Catenuloplanes niger: one gene and its partner. The protein of the gene in region 2 binds, or shares a complex with, the protein of the main gene of each other region. Links are inferred from orthologs where the notes say so. Each region holds a gene or a part of one and is shown on either strand. Other genes may lie near its edges.

Region 1 (7,639 bases), 3.8 Mb from region 2 along the record:
CACCACGATGCCGACGACACCCAGATAGGGCGCCCAGTTCTCGATCAGCCAGCGGCGCGTCGCGTCCAGGTACCGCCCGTCCGCCCCGACCGGCCACTCCGGCACCACGACCGCACCCGGCACCGCCCCGGCCACGGGCACCGCACTCGTCCCCGGCACCGCGAGCCCCTGCCGCTCCGCGGACGCCACGTCGGGCAGGTCGTTCAGCAGGCCGTCCAGCTCGCCGTAGGTCTTCGCCGCATATGCCCGGCCGAGCCGCTCGTCGAACTCGGCCAGATCCAGCCGGCCCTCCCCGAGCGCGACGCGCAGCCGCTCCGCGACCGCCTCGCGATCAGCGTCGGCCGCACGCATCTCCTCGCGCCCCATGCGCACCAGCATGGCACCGCCCGACAACCCAATCAAGATCATCTGTGGGTACGGATGGCACCGTCCCCGGCCTCACCGGGAGGCACCCGGCACCCACCCGGCCAGAACCCCCGGCAGCGACGCCCGACCGCGACCGCGCCCCCGAAACGCGCGTGATCCAGGTGTCCCCGCATGCCGCCGGCGCGACGTGCGGGGACACCTGGATCACGGAAGTTGCGTACGTGCGCGGCGGCCGGTCAGCTCTCGACCGGCTGGCGCGCGGTGACCAGGTCCCCGAGGCGCTCGCGGCCGCCGTCGAGCGCGGTCAGCACCCAGATGCCGTCCTCCAGCAGCGCCATCGAGTGCTCGACGTGCGCCGCCACGGACCGGTCCTTGGTGATCACCGTCCAGCCGTCGGACAGCTCGATCGACTTCGGTGAACCGAGCGTGATCATCGGCTCGATCGCCAGGCACAGCCCGTTCGTCAGCGAGATGCCCCGCCCCGGCCGGCCGTAGTTCAGCACGTGCGGGTCCTGGTGCATCTCCGTGCCGATGCCGTGCCCGCCGTACCCCTCGACGATCCCGTAGCGGCCGCCCGCGCGCACGGCCTGCTCCACCGCGTGCGAGATGTCGGACAGCTTGCCCCGCCCGGACGCCGCACCGCGTGCCGCCGCCGCCAGCCCGGCCCACATCGCGTCCTCCGCGACCGCGGCCATCTTCAGCAGCTCCGGCCGCACCTCACCGACGCCGACCGTGATCGCCGAGTCGCCGTGCCAGCCGTCCAGCACCGCGCCGCAGTCGATCGAGATCAGGTCGCCCTCCTGGAGGACCTGCTTCTCCGACGGGATCGCGTGCACGATCTGCTCGTTCACCGAGGAGCAGATCGAGGCCGGGTAGCCGTGGTAGCCCTTGAACGACGGCACCGCGCCGGCGTCCCGGATGACCGACTCGGCGACCCGGTCCAGGTCCGCGGTGGAGACGCCCGGCGCGACCGCCTTGCGCATCTGCTCCAGGGCCTCCGCCACGACGAGCCCGGCGGCCCGCATCTTGACTATCTGGTCCGTGGTCTTCAGCTGAATCTTCAGCTGCTGGCGGCGCATGCGTACCCTCTGACTCTCGTGCACGTGTCGGCGCCGCTCAGCGACGCCCTGAACGGCCAGAGCCGGCGCAACCGCTGTGCGGCCGGCCGGCTCTCCCCGCTTCGATGGCGGCCGGTTCAGCCGCCGTAGGACCGCAGTGCGTCGATCGCGCGGACCGTGACGTCCTCGACCGGGCCGGTGGCGTCGATGCCGACCAGCTTGCCCTGGGCCCCGTAGTAGTCGACCAGCGGAGCGGTGTCCCGGGCGTAGACCCGGAGCCGCTCCGCGATCGTCTCGGCCTTGTCGTCGTCGCGCTGGAACAGCTCGCCGCCGCAGCGGTCGCAGATGTCCTCCCGCGACGGCGCGTCGAACTCGACGTGCCAGATCTTCCCGCAACCCCGGCAGGTGCGCCGGCCGGACAGGCGCCGGATCACCTCGTCGTCGTCGACGACGAGCTCCAGCACGATGTCCAGCGCGGTGCCGAGGTCGGCCAGCAGCTTGTCCAGCGCGTTCGCCTGGGGCGTGGTGCGCGGGAAGCCGTCCAGCAGGAAGCCGTCCGCGGAGTCCGGCTCGGCCAGCCGCTCCCGGACCATGTTGATCGTGACCTCGTCCGGGACCAGCTGACCCGCGTCCATGTAGCGCTTGGCCTCGACACCGAGCGGCGTCCCCTGGGCCACGTTCGCCCGGAAGATGTCACCGGTCGAGATCTTCGGCACGGCCAGGTGGGCGGCGATGAACTCGGCCTGGGTCCCTTTGCCCGCCCCCGGGGGACCAACCAGTACGAGTCTCACCTATGCGCCCCCCTGGCTCGCTCGCTCCGCCCGCCCACTAGCGCAGGAACCCTTCGTAGTTCCGCTGCATGAGCTGGCTCTCGATCTGCTTCACCGTCTCCAAGCCCACACCAACCATGATGAGCACCGCGGTGCCACCGAACGGGAAGTTCTGGAACTGGTTGTTGTCGAGCCAGATGAAGAAGAAGTTGGGCAGGATGGAGATCACACCAAGGTACAGCGAACCGGGCAGCGTGATGCGACTAAGGATGAAGTCAAGATAGTCCGCCGTCGGCTTCCCCGGGCGGATACCCGGGACGAACCCGCCGTACTTCTTCATGTTCTCCGCGACCTCGGTCGGGTTGAACGTGATGGAGACGTAGAAGTACGTGAAGAAGATGATCAGGAGGAAGTAGATCACGATGTGGATCCACGACGCCGGATCGACGATGTTGTTCTGCACCCAGGACTGCACCGGGCCCGGGTCGTTCTGGTCGAAGAACTGCAGGATCAGCTGCGGCAGGTAGAGCAGCGAGGACGCGAAGATCACCGGGATGACACCGGCCTGGTTGACCTTCAGCGGGATGTACGTCGAGGTGCCGCCGTACATCTTCCGGCCGATCATGCGCTTCGCGTACTGCACCGGGATGCGGCGCTGTGCCTGCTCGATGAAGACGACCAGCGTGATGACCAGCAGGACCATCACGAGAACCGCGATGAACCAGCCCCAGCCGCGGGACTCCTTGATCGCCCAGCCCTCGCTGGGGAGGCGCGCCGCGATCGAGGTGAAGATCAGAACCGACATGCCGTTGCCGACGCCGCGGTCGGTGATCAGCTCGCCGAGCCACATCACCACACCGGTGCCGGCGGTCATCGTGATGACCAGCGCCACCAGGGTGATCCACATCGGCAGCCCGGTGTTCTCCGGGACGATGGGGAACTGGTCGCACTGGTTGCTGAACAGCTGACCGGACCGCGCCAGGGCCACGAAGGCCGAGGACTGCAGGACCGCGAGGCCGAGCGTCAGGTACCGCGTGTACTGGGTGATCTTCGCCTGGCCGGACTGGCCCTCCTTGCGGAGCTGTTCGAGGCGCGGGATCACCACCGTCAGGAGCTGCAGGATGATCGACGCGGTGATGTAGGGCATGATGCCCAGCGCGAAGACCGAGAGAGACAACAGCGCGCCGCCGGAGAAGAGGTTCAGCAGCGAGAAGACCCCGCTGGTGGCCCCGCTCTCCATGACGTCGATGCACTTCTGCACGTTGCTGAACGAGACGCCAGGGCTGGGGAGTGTCGCTCCGAGCCGGTAGACCGCGATGATGGCGACTGTAAACAGCAGCTTTTTGCGCAGGTCAGGCGTGCGGAACGCACTGAGAAAGGCGGAGAGCAACTTCTTCCTCCTGCGCGAGGTAGCCGCCACGATGGCGGTCGGAGCGGGTCCCGGTTGCGACACCCGCGTATCCATGGGCTGGAAACGGACTCTAACAGTCGGCGACGTGTCCGGTCAGCGTGGCCGGGCACATACACCGGCCCCGATATTAACGGCACGGCGTAGTCGGTTCGACACCGCGCCTCCCCTTTTAACGGTGCGATGCCTCACCAGACACTACGACGAGGGTGCTGATCCGCCCACCATCGGCAGGCGAATTCAGCACCCTCGTACGCATGTCGTGCTTACAGCTCGGTCGCCGAGCCGCCGGCCGCCGCGATCTTCTCCTTGGCCGACGCGCTGAACGCATCCGCCTTGACCTGGATCGCAACGCCGTTCAGGTCGCCCGTGCCGAGCACCTTGACCGCGTGACCGCGGCGAACCGCGCCCGCCGCGACCAGCTCGTCCGGGCCGACCTCGCCGCCGTTCGGGAACAGCTCGGCGAGGCGGTCCAGGTTCACGACCTGGAAGACGACCTTGTTCTTGTTCTTGAAGCCCTTCATCTTCGGCAGGCGCATGTGGATGGGCATCTGGCCACCCTCGAACGCCGCCGAGATGTTCTTGCGGGCCTTGGAACCCTTGGTACCGCGACCGGCGGTCTTGCCCTTGGAGCCCTCACCGCGACCCACGCGGGTCTTGGCCTTCTTGGCTCCGGGTGCCGGCCGAAGGTCATGAATCCGGATGGTCATTAGTCGACCTCCTCCACCCTCACGAGGTGGTTCACCGCGAAGATCATGCCGCGAATCTCCGGCCGATCCTCCTTGACCACCACATCGTTGATCCGCTTCAGGCCGAGCGAACGCAGCGACTCACGCTGGTTGTGCTTGGCGCCGATCGTGGACCGCAGCTGCGTCACCTTCAGGCGAGCCATCTCAGACCCCCGCCCCTGCACGCGCCGCGAGCATGGCGGCCGGAGCGACGTCCTCGACCGGCAGGCCACGACGGGCCGCGACAGCCTCGGGCGACTCGAGCTTCTTGAGAGCCGCCACCGTGGCGTGCACGATGTTGATCGGGTTGGACGAGCCCAGCGACTTCGACAGGATGTCGTGGATGCCCGCGCACTCCAGCACGGCACGCACCGGGCCACCGGCGATGACGCCGGTACCGGCGGAGGCCGGCTTCAGGAGCACGACACCGGCGGCGTCCTCACCCTGCACCGGGTGCGGGATGGACGCGGCGATGCGCGGCACCTTGAAGAAGTGCTTCTTGGCCTCCTCGACACCCTTGGCGATCGCCGCGGGCACCTCCTTGGCCTTGCCGTAGCCGACACCGACGGTTCCGTCGCCGTCGCCCACGATCACGAGCGCGGTGAAGCTGAAGCGACGACCGCCCTTGACGACCTTCGCGACACGGTTGATCGCGACGACCCGCTCGAGGTGCGGGGTCTTCTCGGCCGGAGCGTTACCCCGGCCACCGTCGCGGCCGCGGCCCTCGCGACGGCCGCCGCCACCTTCAGAACCGCCGGACCCGCCGCCTCGGCGCTGTTGACCTGGCATTGGTCTTCCTTCCTAGAACTCGAGTCCGGCTTCGCGGGCGGCCGACGCCAGGGCGGCGATGCGCCCCGCGTACCGGTTACCGCCGCGGTCGAAGACGACCTTGCTGACGCCAGCGGCCTTGGCCCGCTCGGCGAGGAGCGCGCCGACCTTGCCGGCCAGGGCGCTCTTGTCGCCCTCGCCGCCACGGATGGTGGCGTCCATCGTCGAGGCCGACGCCAGGGTGTGACCCTTGGTGTCGTCCACGACCTGGGCCGTGATGTGCCGCAGGGACCGGGTGACGACCAGGCGAGGACGCTCCTCCGTGCCACGCACGACGGTGCGCAGCCGGAAGTGACGACGCGCGCGGCCGACGGCCCGCTTCGCGGCGATCCCGCCGCCGTTGCGGCGCTTGAGCAGCGTGGCGCTCACTTCTTGCCTGCCTTTCCAGCCTTGCGGCGGATGACCTCGCCCTGGTACTTCACACCCTTGCCCTTGTAGGGCTCCGGCGGACGGATCTTGCGGATGTTCGCGGAGACCTCGCCCACCAGCTGCTTGTCGATGCCGGCCACGTGGAACAGGGTCGGGCGCTCGACGGTGAACGTGATGCCGGCCGGGGGCTGGATCACGACAGGGTGCGAGAAGCCGAGGGCGAACTCGAGGTCGTTGCCCTTGGCGGTGACGCGGTAACCGGTGCCGTTGATCTCCAGCGACTTCCGGTAACCCTCGGTCACGCCGACGATCATGTTGGCGACGAGCGTCCGGCTGAGGCCGTGCAGCTCCTTCGCCTTGCGCTCGTCGTTGGGGCGGCTGACCTGAATGGTGCCGTCCTCAGCGCGCTCAGCGGTGATCGGCTCCGCCAGGGTGTGCGACAGCTCGCCCTTGGGGCCCTTCACCGTGACAACGGCGCCGTCGATCTTGACATCGACATTGGCCGGCACGGTAATCGACTTACGTCCGATTCGCGACATTAGAGCTCTTCCTCACCAGACGTAGGCGAGGACTTCCCCGCCCACCCCTCGCTTGCGGGCCTGCCGGTCGGTGAGCAGCCCCTGGGACGTCGAGATGATCGCCACGCCGAGACCGCCGAGCACGCGCGGCAGCTCCGGGGACTTGGCGTACACCCGCAGGCCGGGCTTGGACACCCGACGGATGCCGGCGAGGCTGCGCTCGCGGCTCGAGCCGTACTTCAGCTCGACCACCAGCTTCTTGCCGACGACGTCCTCTTCCGGGTCCTCGACCGACCAGCTGGCGATGTAACCCTCGGCCTTGAGGACCTCGGCGATGTTCGCCTTGATCTTCGAGTAGGGCATCGCCACCCGGTCGTGATACGCCTGGTTGGCGTTACGCAGACGCGTGAGCATGTCTGCGATCGGGTCAGTCATGGTCATTGGTTTGTCAGCCTTTCTCGCCGGGGTTCCCAGGCGATGTGCCGGGGCCTACGGCGAAGAGGTGCCACTGTCTTGTCTGTGAAAATCGCAGCGTGGCGGATGGTTACCAGGAAGCCTTCGACACACCGGGCAGCTCGCCGCGGTGGGCCATCTCCCGGATGCAGACGCGGCACAGTCCGAACTTGCGGTAGACGGCCTTCGGCCGGCCGCACCGCTGGCAACGGGTGTACGCGCGCACCGCGAACTTCGGCTTCGCGGCCGCCTTCAGGATCAGCGCCTTCTTGGCCATGTCTCGCTCACTGCTCCTTGAACGGGAAGCCAAGGAGCTTCAGCAGCGCCCGGCCCTCATCGTCGGTCTTCGCCGAGGTCACCACGGTGATGTCCATGCCCCGGGTACGGTCGATCCGGTCCTGGTCGATCTCGTGGAAAACCGACTGCTCGGTCAGACCGAACGTGTAGTTGCCGTTGCCGTCGAGCTTGCGGCCGTCGAGCCCGCGGAAGTCGCGGATACGCGGCAGCGCGATCGACAGCAGCCGGTCCAGGAACTCCCACATCCGGTCGCCGCGAAGGGTGACCTTCGCGCCGATCGGCATGCCCTCGCGCAGCTTGAACTGCGCGATGGACTTGCGGGCCCGGCGGACCAGCGGCTTCTGGCCGGTGATGGTGGCGAGGTCGCGCACGGCACCGTCGATGAGCTTCGCGTCACGCGCGGCCTCACCGACACCCATGTTGACCACGATCTTCACCAGACCGGGGACCTGCATGGCGTTCGAGTACTCGTACTGCTCACGCAGCTGCGCGATGATCTCGTTCCGGTACCGCGTCTTGAGACGCGGCTGGATCTTGGTTTCGGTAGCTGCCGTCATCACAGTTCCTTACCGCTGCGGCGCGAGATACGGATCTTGGTGCCGTTCTCGTCGATCCGGTAGCCCACCCGGGTCCGGTTGCCGTCGGAGTCGACCACCATCACGTTCGACACGTGAATGGGGGCCTCCTGCGTCACGATGCCACCGGTCTTGGCGCCACGCTGGGTGGTCTGGATGCGCTGGTGCTTCTTGACTCGGTTCACGCCCTCGACCAGGACCTTGTCCAGGCGGGGGTAGGCCGCGATGACCTTACCCCGAACGCCCTTGTCCTTCCCGGCGATGACCTC
Region 2 (7,799 bases):
CGGGTCTTGGCGTCCTTCGCCGGACGGGCCGAACGGGCGGCCCGGCGGGCGGTCAGGTCGACCAGCGTCGGGGTGTCGTCGCCGTTGAAGTCCGGGCGGGTCTCCTCCGCCTCGTACCGGCTGACCGGGTTCGCCGGCGGGCGCCAGTACTCGTCGACGACCGCCTCCTCCTCCTCCGGTTCCGGTGCGACGGCCCGGCGGGCCCGGCGCGGCGCGGCGACCTCGGCCACCTCCGGCTCCACGTCCTCGGTGGCGCGGTGCGAGCGGCGCGGGCGGGCGTCCTCCTCGTCCTCCTCCTCGACGGCGCGGCGGGCGCGGCGCGGCCGGGTGGCGATCGCGACCTCGTCCTCCTCGTCCTCCTCGACCGCGCGGCGGGCGCGGCGCGGCGCGGTGGCGGCCGCGACCTCGTCCTCCTCGTCCACGGCGGCGCGGCGGCTGCGGCGGGACACGGTCTCGTACTCGCCGGTCACGTACGCGTCGTCGTCGTCCTCCGCGGCCCGGCGGGCGCGGCGCGGCGCGACGGTCTCCTCCGGCTCCTCCACGGCCCGGCGGGTCCGCCGCGGCGGCGTGGCCGCGGCCGAGATCTGCGCCTCGCCGAACTCCTCCTCGTCCTCGGTACGCCGGGACCGGCGCGGCGCGGGCTTGCCCGGGGCCTCCGCGGTCGGCCGGCGGGTGCGGCGCGGCGCGGGGGCCTCGTCCTCGTAGTCGTCGTCGAACTCCGGCTCCGGGTCACGTCCGGCGCGGCGAACCGGCACCGGCGCCTCGTCGTAGTCGTCCTCGACCGGCGGCGCGGGGCGGCGGGGCCGGCGGACGGCCGGGGTCTCCTCCTCCACCAGCTCGGGGACGAGCGGGCGGCGGCCCGGGCGGCGCGGCGCCTCGTCCTCGTAGTCGTCGACCGGCTCCGGCTCGCGCGGCGCGGGCGTACGGCGGACCGGCCGCGTCTCGATCAGGTCCTCGTCCAGCGTGGCCGTGGCCGGAGCCCGGCGGGCCGCTGCCTGGACCAGCTCCTCCGCCTCCTCCACCACGTCCCGGGAGATCTTGGACATCAGCTGCGTCTCCTCCAGCGCGTTCACCGGCAGCGGCGACTGGCGCTGGCGGCGCTGCTCGGCGCCCTCGTCGGAGAAGCCACCCCAGGCGGCGCCGCGCGGCGCGCTGAGCGACTCGTCGGCGGACGGCTGGTTGCGGACCGCGCCGCGGTACATCGGGCGGTTCCCGGTGGCACGAGCGCCGTTCGCGGCCTCCAGCGGTCCGGCCTGTGCCTTGCCGGCGGCCTTCGCGGCGGACGGCACGGCCTTCGGCTGCGAGATGCGCTTGTTGTAGACGCCGACCACCCGGACCAGCATCGCGATGACGACGCCGACCACGCAGAGGATGTAGGAGACGACGACCCAGGTGGCGGCCGCGCGGCCGGCGAGCAGGCCGTGGCCGAGCGCGGGCGGCCAGGCGAGGTACCCGACGGAGTGCACCGCGCGCCACATCCACGGCTTGCCCTTGCCGGCGAACTTGACCCGGGCGACGCCGCTCCAGAACGTGCCGACCAGGCACCACGCCGCGATGGTGCCCATGCCGACGTACAGCGTGTTCGGGTTGAGGAACGGGATCACCAGGTCGATGACGGACGCGTGCGCCTCGAGGATCTTCACCATGACGTGCAGCAGCAGGAACGACACAGCGATGGTGCCGGTGGTGCGGTGCACGCCCTGGACGAGCACCCGGTGCTTGGGCGTGAGGATCAGCCGGTCGGTGGCGGCCAGGCCGACCATGACCGTGATCGACAGGGACACCAGCACCACCACGCCGGCGTAGAAGTCCAGGTACGCGAAGAGGTACGCGGCCGGGACGACGCCCGCGTTGGTCAGCGCGCCGATGGCCCACAGCGAGGCGACGACGCCGAGACCGATGATCAGCCAGGACATCCCGGCCGACATGCCCTTCTTCTTCTCGCCGTCAGCCGGGGCCACGACGGGACCGGTCTCGCGGGTGGACCGTTGAACCTGCTTGCGTTTAGCCATCGCTCCTCGATCTTCTGCATTCGCGCCACCACCGTTGCGCGCGGCCGGATCCCTGACGGCCAGCGCGTTCTTCGTACGGCCTCAGCTATGAAGTCGTTTCGCGCAACCCACGGTCATTCCTGCTGTCCCCATCGCCCGGTCGAACTCGGAACCTGCGTGAACCGGCCGGCGCGCGGGGCTCATCCGCACGCCTGCTGGGTTCGCCACGATGTACGCACCGGTAGCCACAGAAGGATTAACGGATTCTGAGAATTTTCATGAGGCGGCAACCACATCACGCTGGGCTTCTACCCGCGATGCGGTGGGTGATGAGTGAGACAGCACGAAGCCCGCCTTACCGGCTCAATACCGGACAAGGCGGGCTTCACCCGAGCGTGGTATGTCGTTTATTTCCGGCCGGTGACGAGGCGACGGCCGACCGCGGCGATGAGCCGGTCGAGCTCGGAACCGAACGGGTTGTCGTGCACCAGGTACGTCCACGTCGCGGACGGGCGGACCAGGTTGGCCTGGGCCGGCTCCCAGGTGTCGGTCACCTCGTCGATCTCGGCGAACGTGTCGACCGTCCGGTCCTCGATCTCCGGCATGATCTTGCCGAACGCCGGCACCGCGGCCCGGTGGAACTCGTCCAGCGGGTCCAGCTTGCCGAGCGCCCGCAGGTGCACGCCCTCCCGCACCTCGGACAGGTAGGACAGGTGCTCGGCCCAGAGCCGGTCGAGGTGGTAGAGCGCGATCGACCGGGAGACCTTGCTCAGCACCTCGTCGTCGACCTCCGCGGTCTCCTCCGGGAACTTCGACCGCAGCATGTCCGCCGCGACGTCCGTGGTGAGCAGGCGCTCGCGACGCTCGGAGAGCGCCGCCCGCTGCTGCTCGATGACCACGTTGTAGCGCCAGGTGTTGCGGTGGATCTCGTGACCGACGCCCTCGGCGACGCGCTGCGCGTGCCCGACCGCGTAGTCCACCCGCTCGTCGGTGACCACGCCGTCCATGTCCATGTGCGGCGACGGCGGGATCATGTCGCCCGCGTTCCGGACGATCAGGTCGTCCTCCAGGCTGCCGTAGAAGACGGACGTGCCCGGGTCGCCCTGCCGGCCGGCGCGGCCGCGGAGCTGGTCGTCGATGCGGCCGCTGTCGAACCGGCCGGTGCCGATCATGTAGAGCCCACCGAGCTCGGCGACCTCGTCGTGGTCGGCCTCGTCGCTGCCGCCGAGCCGGATGTCGACGCCGCGGCCGGCCATCTGGGTGGAGACGGTCACCGCGCCGCGCTTGCCGGCCTCCGCGATGATCGCCGCCTCCTCCGCGTCGTTCTTCGCGTTCAGCACCACGCACGGGACGCCGGCGGCCTCGAGCGCGGCGGCCAGGCTCTCCGACTCCTTCACGTCGCGCGTGCCGATCAGCACCGGGCGGCCCGTCTCGTGGGCCTCCTGGATCTCCTTGACCAGCGCGTCCTCCTTCTCCTGCCGCGTCGCGAAGATGCGGTCGGGAAGGTCCTCGCGAATGTTCGGCTTGTGCGGCGGGATGACCGCGACCTCGAGCTTGAAGAACTCGCGGAGCTGGTCACCGACGAGCACCGCGGTGGCGGTCATGCCGCAGACCGTCTTGTAGAGCGCGATGAAGGACTGCACCGTGATGGTCTGCAGCACCTCGCCCTCGCTGGTCGCCGACAGCCCCTCCTTGGCCTCGACCGCGGCCTGCAGCCCGTCCGGCCAGCGGCGGCGCTGCGCGACCCGGCCGCGCGACTCGTCGACCAGCTCGACGGCGCCGTTGCGCACGATGTAGTCGACGTCGCGGTGCAGCAGCGCGTGCGCGTGCAGCGCCACGTTGAGCGCGGAGAGCTGGTCGAAGTTCTCGTCGGCGTAGAGGTCGATGCCGTCGAGCTTCTTCTCGATCTTCTCGGTGCCCTCGGTGGTGAACGCGACGCTGCGGCCGTCCTCCGCGATCTCGTAGTCGCGGTTCCGCCGCAGGCCCTTGACCAGCGCGGCGGCGGCGTGCACCGGGTCCTGCTCGCCGGGCACGGTGCCGGCCAGCACCATCGGCACGCGCGCCTCGTCGATCAGGATCGAGTCGGCCTCGTCGACGATCGCGGTGGACAGCTCGCGCTGCACCCGGTCCTCGATGTCGACCACGAGCTGGTCGCGCAGGTAGTCGAAGCCGGCCTCGGAGACGGAGACGTAGGTGACGTCGCAGCCGTAGGCGGCGCGCCGCTCCTCCGGCGTGGACGCCTCGGTGACCGAGCCGACCGTGAGGCCGAGCAGCGTCAGGACCGGGCGCATCCAGTCCGCGTCGCGGGCCGCGAGGTAGTCGTTGACGGTCAGCACGTGCACCGGGCCGCGGCCCTGGCGGACGTGGCCGTAGGCGGCGATCGCGGCGGTCAGCGTCTTGCCCTCGCCGGTGGCCATCTCGGCGACCTTGCCGGAGAGCAGCGCCATCACGCCGAGCACCTGCTCGTCGTACGGCCGCTGGTCGAGGCCCCGGCGCGCGGCCTCACGGCCGATCGCGCAGATCTCGACGATCTCGTCCGCCGCGCCGGCCCGCTCGGTCAGCTCGGCGTCGTCGAGCTCCTTGAGCTCCTCCTCCAGCGCCTCGACCGCCGGCAGCCGCTTCTGCAGCGGCGCGAGATCGACGGTCGTCCCTGGGCGCTGCAGGAACTTCTGGAAGCGGCTCTTCAACCGTGACGACACACCCATGGTGCGAAACGCTACTTCATCACGCCGCAGAGTGGTGAGGGGCACCGGTCAGATCAGCCCGGTTTCCGACCCGACCATGCCGCGCCGGACCGGAGCGACTCCGCCTCCGGAACCAACAGTTGGTGCGCGGCCAGCTCGCGATAGAGCGGACTCGACTCCACCAGCTCCTCGTGCCGCCCGGTCGCGACCACCCGCCCGGACTCCATCACCACGATCTGGTCGGACTCGACGACCGTGGAGAGGCGGTGCGCCACCACCAGCAGCGTGCGGGTCGCGGCGGCGGCGTCGATCGCGCGGCGCAGCGCGGCCTCGTTGCGCGCGTCCAGGTTGCTGGTCGGCTCGTCCATCAGCAGGATCGGCGCGTCGGTGAGCAGCGCGCGGGCGATCGCCAGCCGCTGCCGCTCGCCGCCGGACAGCAGCACGCCGCCCTCGCCGACCTGCGCGTCCAGCCCGAGGCCGGTGCGCGTGACGATGCCGGTGAGGTTGACCGACTCCAGCACCTCCAGCAGCCGGGCGTCGTCCGTGTCCGGCGCGGCCAGCAGCAGGTTCTCCCGGATCGTGCCGGCCAGCACCGGCGCCTCCTGCTCGACGTAGCCGAGCCGGGACCGCAGCGCGTCGCGGCTCTGCTCACGCACGTCCCGCCCGTCCACCCGGATCGTGCCGGCCGTGCTCTCGTAGAACCGCTCGACCAGCGCCAGCAGCGTGGACTTCCCCGCGCCGGACGGACCGACCAGCGCGGTCCGCGTCCCGTACGGCACGGTGAAACTGACGTCGCTCAGCACCGGCCCGTCCGCCGCCGGATAGCCGAAACCGACGCCCTCGAACTCCACCGCGGTACGGCCGGGGGCCGCGCCCGTGGCGTCGGCACCGTTCTCCTCCGCCGGGATGCGCAGCACCTCCTCGATCCGCTCCAGCGCGCCGAGCCCGGTCTGCAGCTGGGTGTACGCCCCGATCGCCTGGCCGAGCGGCATCACCAGGAAGAAGAGGAAGAGGATGAACGCCACCAGGTCACCGACCGTGATGTCGCCGGCCGCGACCCGCGCGCCACCCACGCCCAGCACCGCCAGGAACGCGCCCTGGGTGGCCGTGGTCGCCACCGGGGAGATCAGCGCCTGCAGCCGGGCCACCCGCAGACCCGCCGCGTACGCCCCCTCGGCGCTCGCCACCACCAGGTCGGCCTCGCGCCCCTCGGCGCGGGCGGCCCGGATCGTGCGCGCCGCGGAGATCGCCCGCTCCACCGTGGAGGTCATCTCGCCGATCCGGGCCTGGGTGGCGCGGGACAGCGCGCGCACCCGCCGGGACGCGGTGATCGCGATGCCCATGCCCAGGACCAGCGCGAGCAGCGTGACGCCGAGCAGCAGCGGATCGAGCAACGCCATCGCGACGATCGCGCCGACCACCATCACCACGCCGGCCGCGATGTCGAACAGCCCGGACGTGACGACCGCGCGCAGCAGCGTGGTGTCCGCGCCGACCCGGGAGAGCAGATCGCCGGTGCGCCGGGCGTCGTACTCCGCGATCGGCAGGCGCAGCAGGTGGTGGGCGAGCCGGCGGCGGGTGCCGAGCACCACGCCCTCGGCGGTGCGCTGCAACAGGTAGTCCCGGACCGCGTTGATGCCGGCGGCGGCCAGCACCAGCACGGCCAGCAGCACGACCAGGCCGCCGATCGTCTCGGACGCGCCGATCGCGTCCAGCAGGTCGCGGGTGAGCAGCGGCTGGACCAGCGAGGCGGCCGCGCCCAGCATGGACAGCAGCGCGACGACCGTCAGCGTGGGCCAGTGCGAGCGCAGGTGGGGCGCGAGCGCGCGCAGCCCGACCGGCGGTGTGGTCTCCCCCGTCATGCGGTCAACGCTAGCCACGGAGGGCCCGGATCGGCCCTCCGCCCTCAGCGAAACCTCAGATACGACGAGCCATCAAGAAAGCACTCAAAGTTACTTTATGACGGATTGTTTCACGTTCCGTCATCGTGGGTATTGGTCGCCTGCTACGAACGCGTACCGCCGAGCGGGAAGACCGTCGCCAGTGATGACAGCCCAGCCCTCGCACCATACGGTCCGGGCCTCGCTGCCGCCGGTCGCGGACTCCAGTCGGGCAGCCCGGCACCTGGTCGTCGACGCCTGCACCCGGTGGAACGTGCCCGCGGTCGCGGACACCGCCTGCGTGATCGCCAGCGAGCTGGTCACGAACGCGGTCCGGCACGCCGGCACCCCGATGGACATGACGCTCGCGATCGCGGACGGAAAACTGCTGCTCGCGGTGCGCGACGGCAGCCCACGGCCGGCCGTGCCCACCCACCCGGACCCGCACACGCCGGGCGGCCGCGGCCTGCTGCTGGTCGGCGAGATGTCACAGGCGTGGGGCAGCCTGGCGCTGCCCGACGGCGGCAAGGTCGTCTGGGCGGCGCTGCGGACCGACGCGGAGTAGCCGCGGGTCAGGCGACCGCGCGCACCGAGGTCGGGTCCGGCCATGTCGGCGGGCCGGCCGGCGACGTGGGCGCACTCCGGTCTGCGGCCGGCGCACCCACGGCCGCCTCGACCGGCTCCCCCTCCGGCACCGCACCCTCGGACCGGCCGGTCAGCGCATCCTCGGGCAGCGCGCCCTCCGGCAGCCCGGGCAGCGTCGCCTCGGGCAGGCCGGGGAGCGTGGACCTCGAGGCGCCGGGCAGCGTGGCACCGGACGGCGGCCCGGCCGTGCGGCCCAGCGCCGCCTCGGCCGCGGCACGGCGCGCCTCGGCGCTGCCGGCCGGGTAGACCGGCAGGCCCGCCGCCTCGAGCACCGGGATCGCGTTGCGCACCGGCGGGCAGGGCAGCGGCTGCTGGCAGCGGTCACACATGGTGTCGTCCGAGGCCCCGTTCTCCGGTCCGTGGGTCGCCACCATCTCCAGCGCCGTCTGCGCGAAGACGCTCTCCGGATTGATGTACGAGTGGCTGCTCAGCACTGTTCCCCCAGATGATCCGCGGCCTATGCCCGATATCTTCCCTCGAAACCGGGGGTCGGCGCGGCGGAAAGGCCCATCCGCGCGCGGCGTACCCGTACCGTGTGGGCGTTTTGGGGTTGTTGGAGCTTGTTCTCACGCGCGATTCACTCAATGTCGCCTATCGGC

The links.
Region 1: the proteins of secA2 (region 2) and secY are in contact, whole or in part, in a crystal structure (PDB 3DIN), measured with the Thermotoga maritima proteins. The link is inferred for Catenuloplanes niger from one-to-one orthologs. Residues at the interface, in WP_004082002.1 of Thermotoga maritima: Glu261, Ala262, Arg263, Lys300, Ala301, Arg302, Thr303, Ile304, Ile305, Leu323, Tyr324, Asp325, Pro326, Val329, Ser330, Tyr333, Ile336, Lys340, Phe345, Val349, Glu363, Phe364, Tyr374, Ser375, Gly376, Gly377, Glu393, Ile395, Thr482, Ser483; in WP_004081795.1 of Thermotoga maritima: Glu108, Gly109, Glu110, Glu111, Ala236, Glu237, Arg238, Arg239, Ile240, Thr241, Ile242, Gln243, Tyr244, Ala245, Arg246, Arg247, Val248, Thr249, Gly250, Arg251, Arg252, Val253, Tyr254, Gly256, Ala257, Ser258, Thr259, Tyr260, Leu261, Pro262.

What each region holds. Positions count from the first base shown.
Region 1 is NZ_JAVDYC010000001.1:3,591,528-3,599,166, forward strand. What follows is about bases 1,419-4,269. They hold secY (preprotein translocase subunit SecY), read right to left. Parts: upstream 3,585-4,269; coding sequence 2,253-3,584; downstream 1,419-2,252. Other genes in these bases: map (type I methionyl aminopeptidase), read right to left, coding at 1,419-1,445; J2S44_RS15590 (adenylate kinase), read right to left, coding at 1,562-2,215; rplO (50S ribosomal protein L15), read right to left, coding at 3,869-4,269. In the rest of the region: J2S44_RS15580 (DUF1707 SHOCT-like domain-containing protein), read right to left, coding at 1-366; more of map, read right to left, coding at 603-1,418; more of rplO, read right to left, coding at 4,270-4,312; rpmD (50S ribosomal protein L30), read right to left, coding at 4,312-4,494; rpsE (30S ribosomal protein S5), read right to left, coding at 4,496-5,119; rplR (50S ribosomal protein L18), read right to left, coding at 5,132-5,527; rplF (50S ribosomal protein L6), read right to left, coding at 5,524-6,066; rpsH (30S ribosomal protein S8), read right to left, coding at 6,079-6,486; J2S44_RS15630 (type Z 30S ribosomal protein S14), read right to left, coding at 6,590-6,775; rplE (50S ribosomal protein L5), read right to left, coding at 6,783-7,352; rplX (50S ribosomal protein L24), read right to left, coding at 7,352-7,639. UniProt on the Escherichia coli protein: The central subunit of the protein translocation channel SecYEG. Consists of two halves formed by TMs 1-5 and 6-10.
Region 2 is NZ_JAVDYC010000001.1:7,434,092-7,441,890, reverse strand. Bases 2,048-5,058 are described here. They hold secA2 (accessory Sec system translocase SecA2), read right to left. Parts: upstream 4,697-5,058; coding sequence 2,399-4,696; downstream 2,048-2,398. Other genes in these bases: J2S44_RS32495 (ABC transporter ATP-binding protein), read right to left, coding at 4,750-5,058. Also shown: J2S44_RS32505 (hypothetical protein), read right to left, coding at 1-2,012; more of J2S44_RS32495, read right to left, coding at 5,059-6,537; J2S44_RS32490 (ATP-binding protein), read left to right, coding at 6,722-7,120; J2S44_RS32485 (hypothetical protein), read right to left, coding at 7,128-7,634. UniProt on the Escherichia coli protein: Required for protein export, interacts with the SecYEG preprotein conducting channel.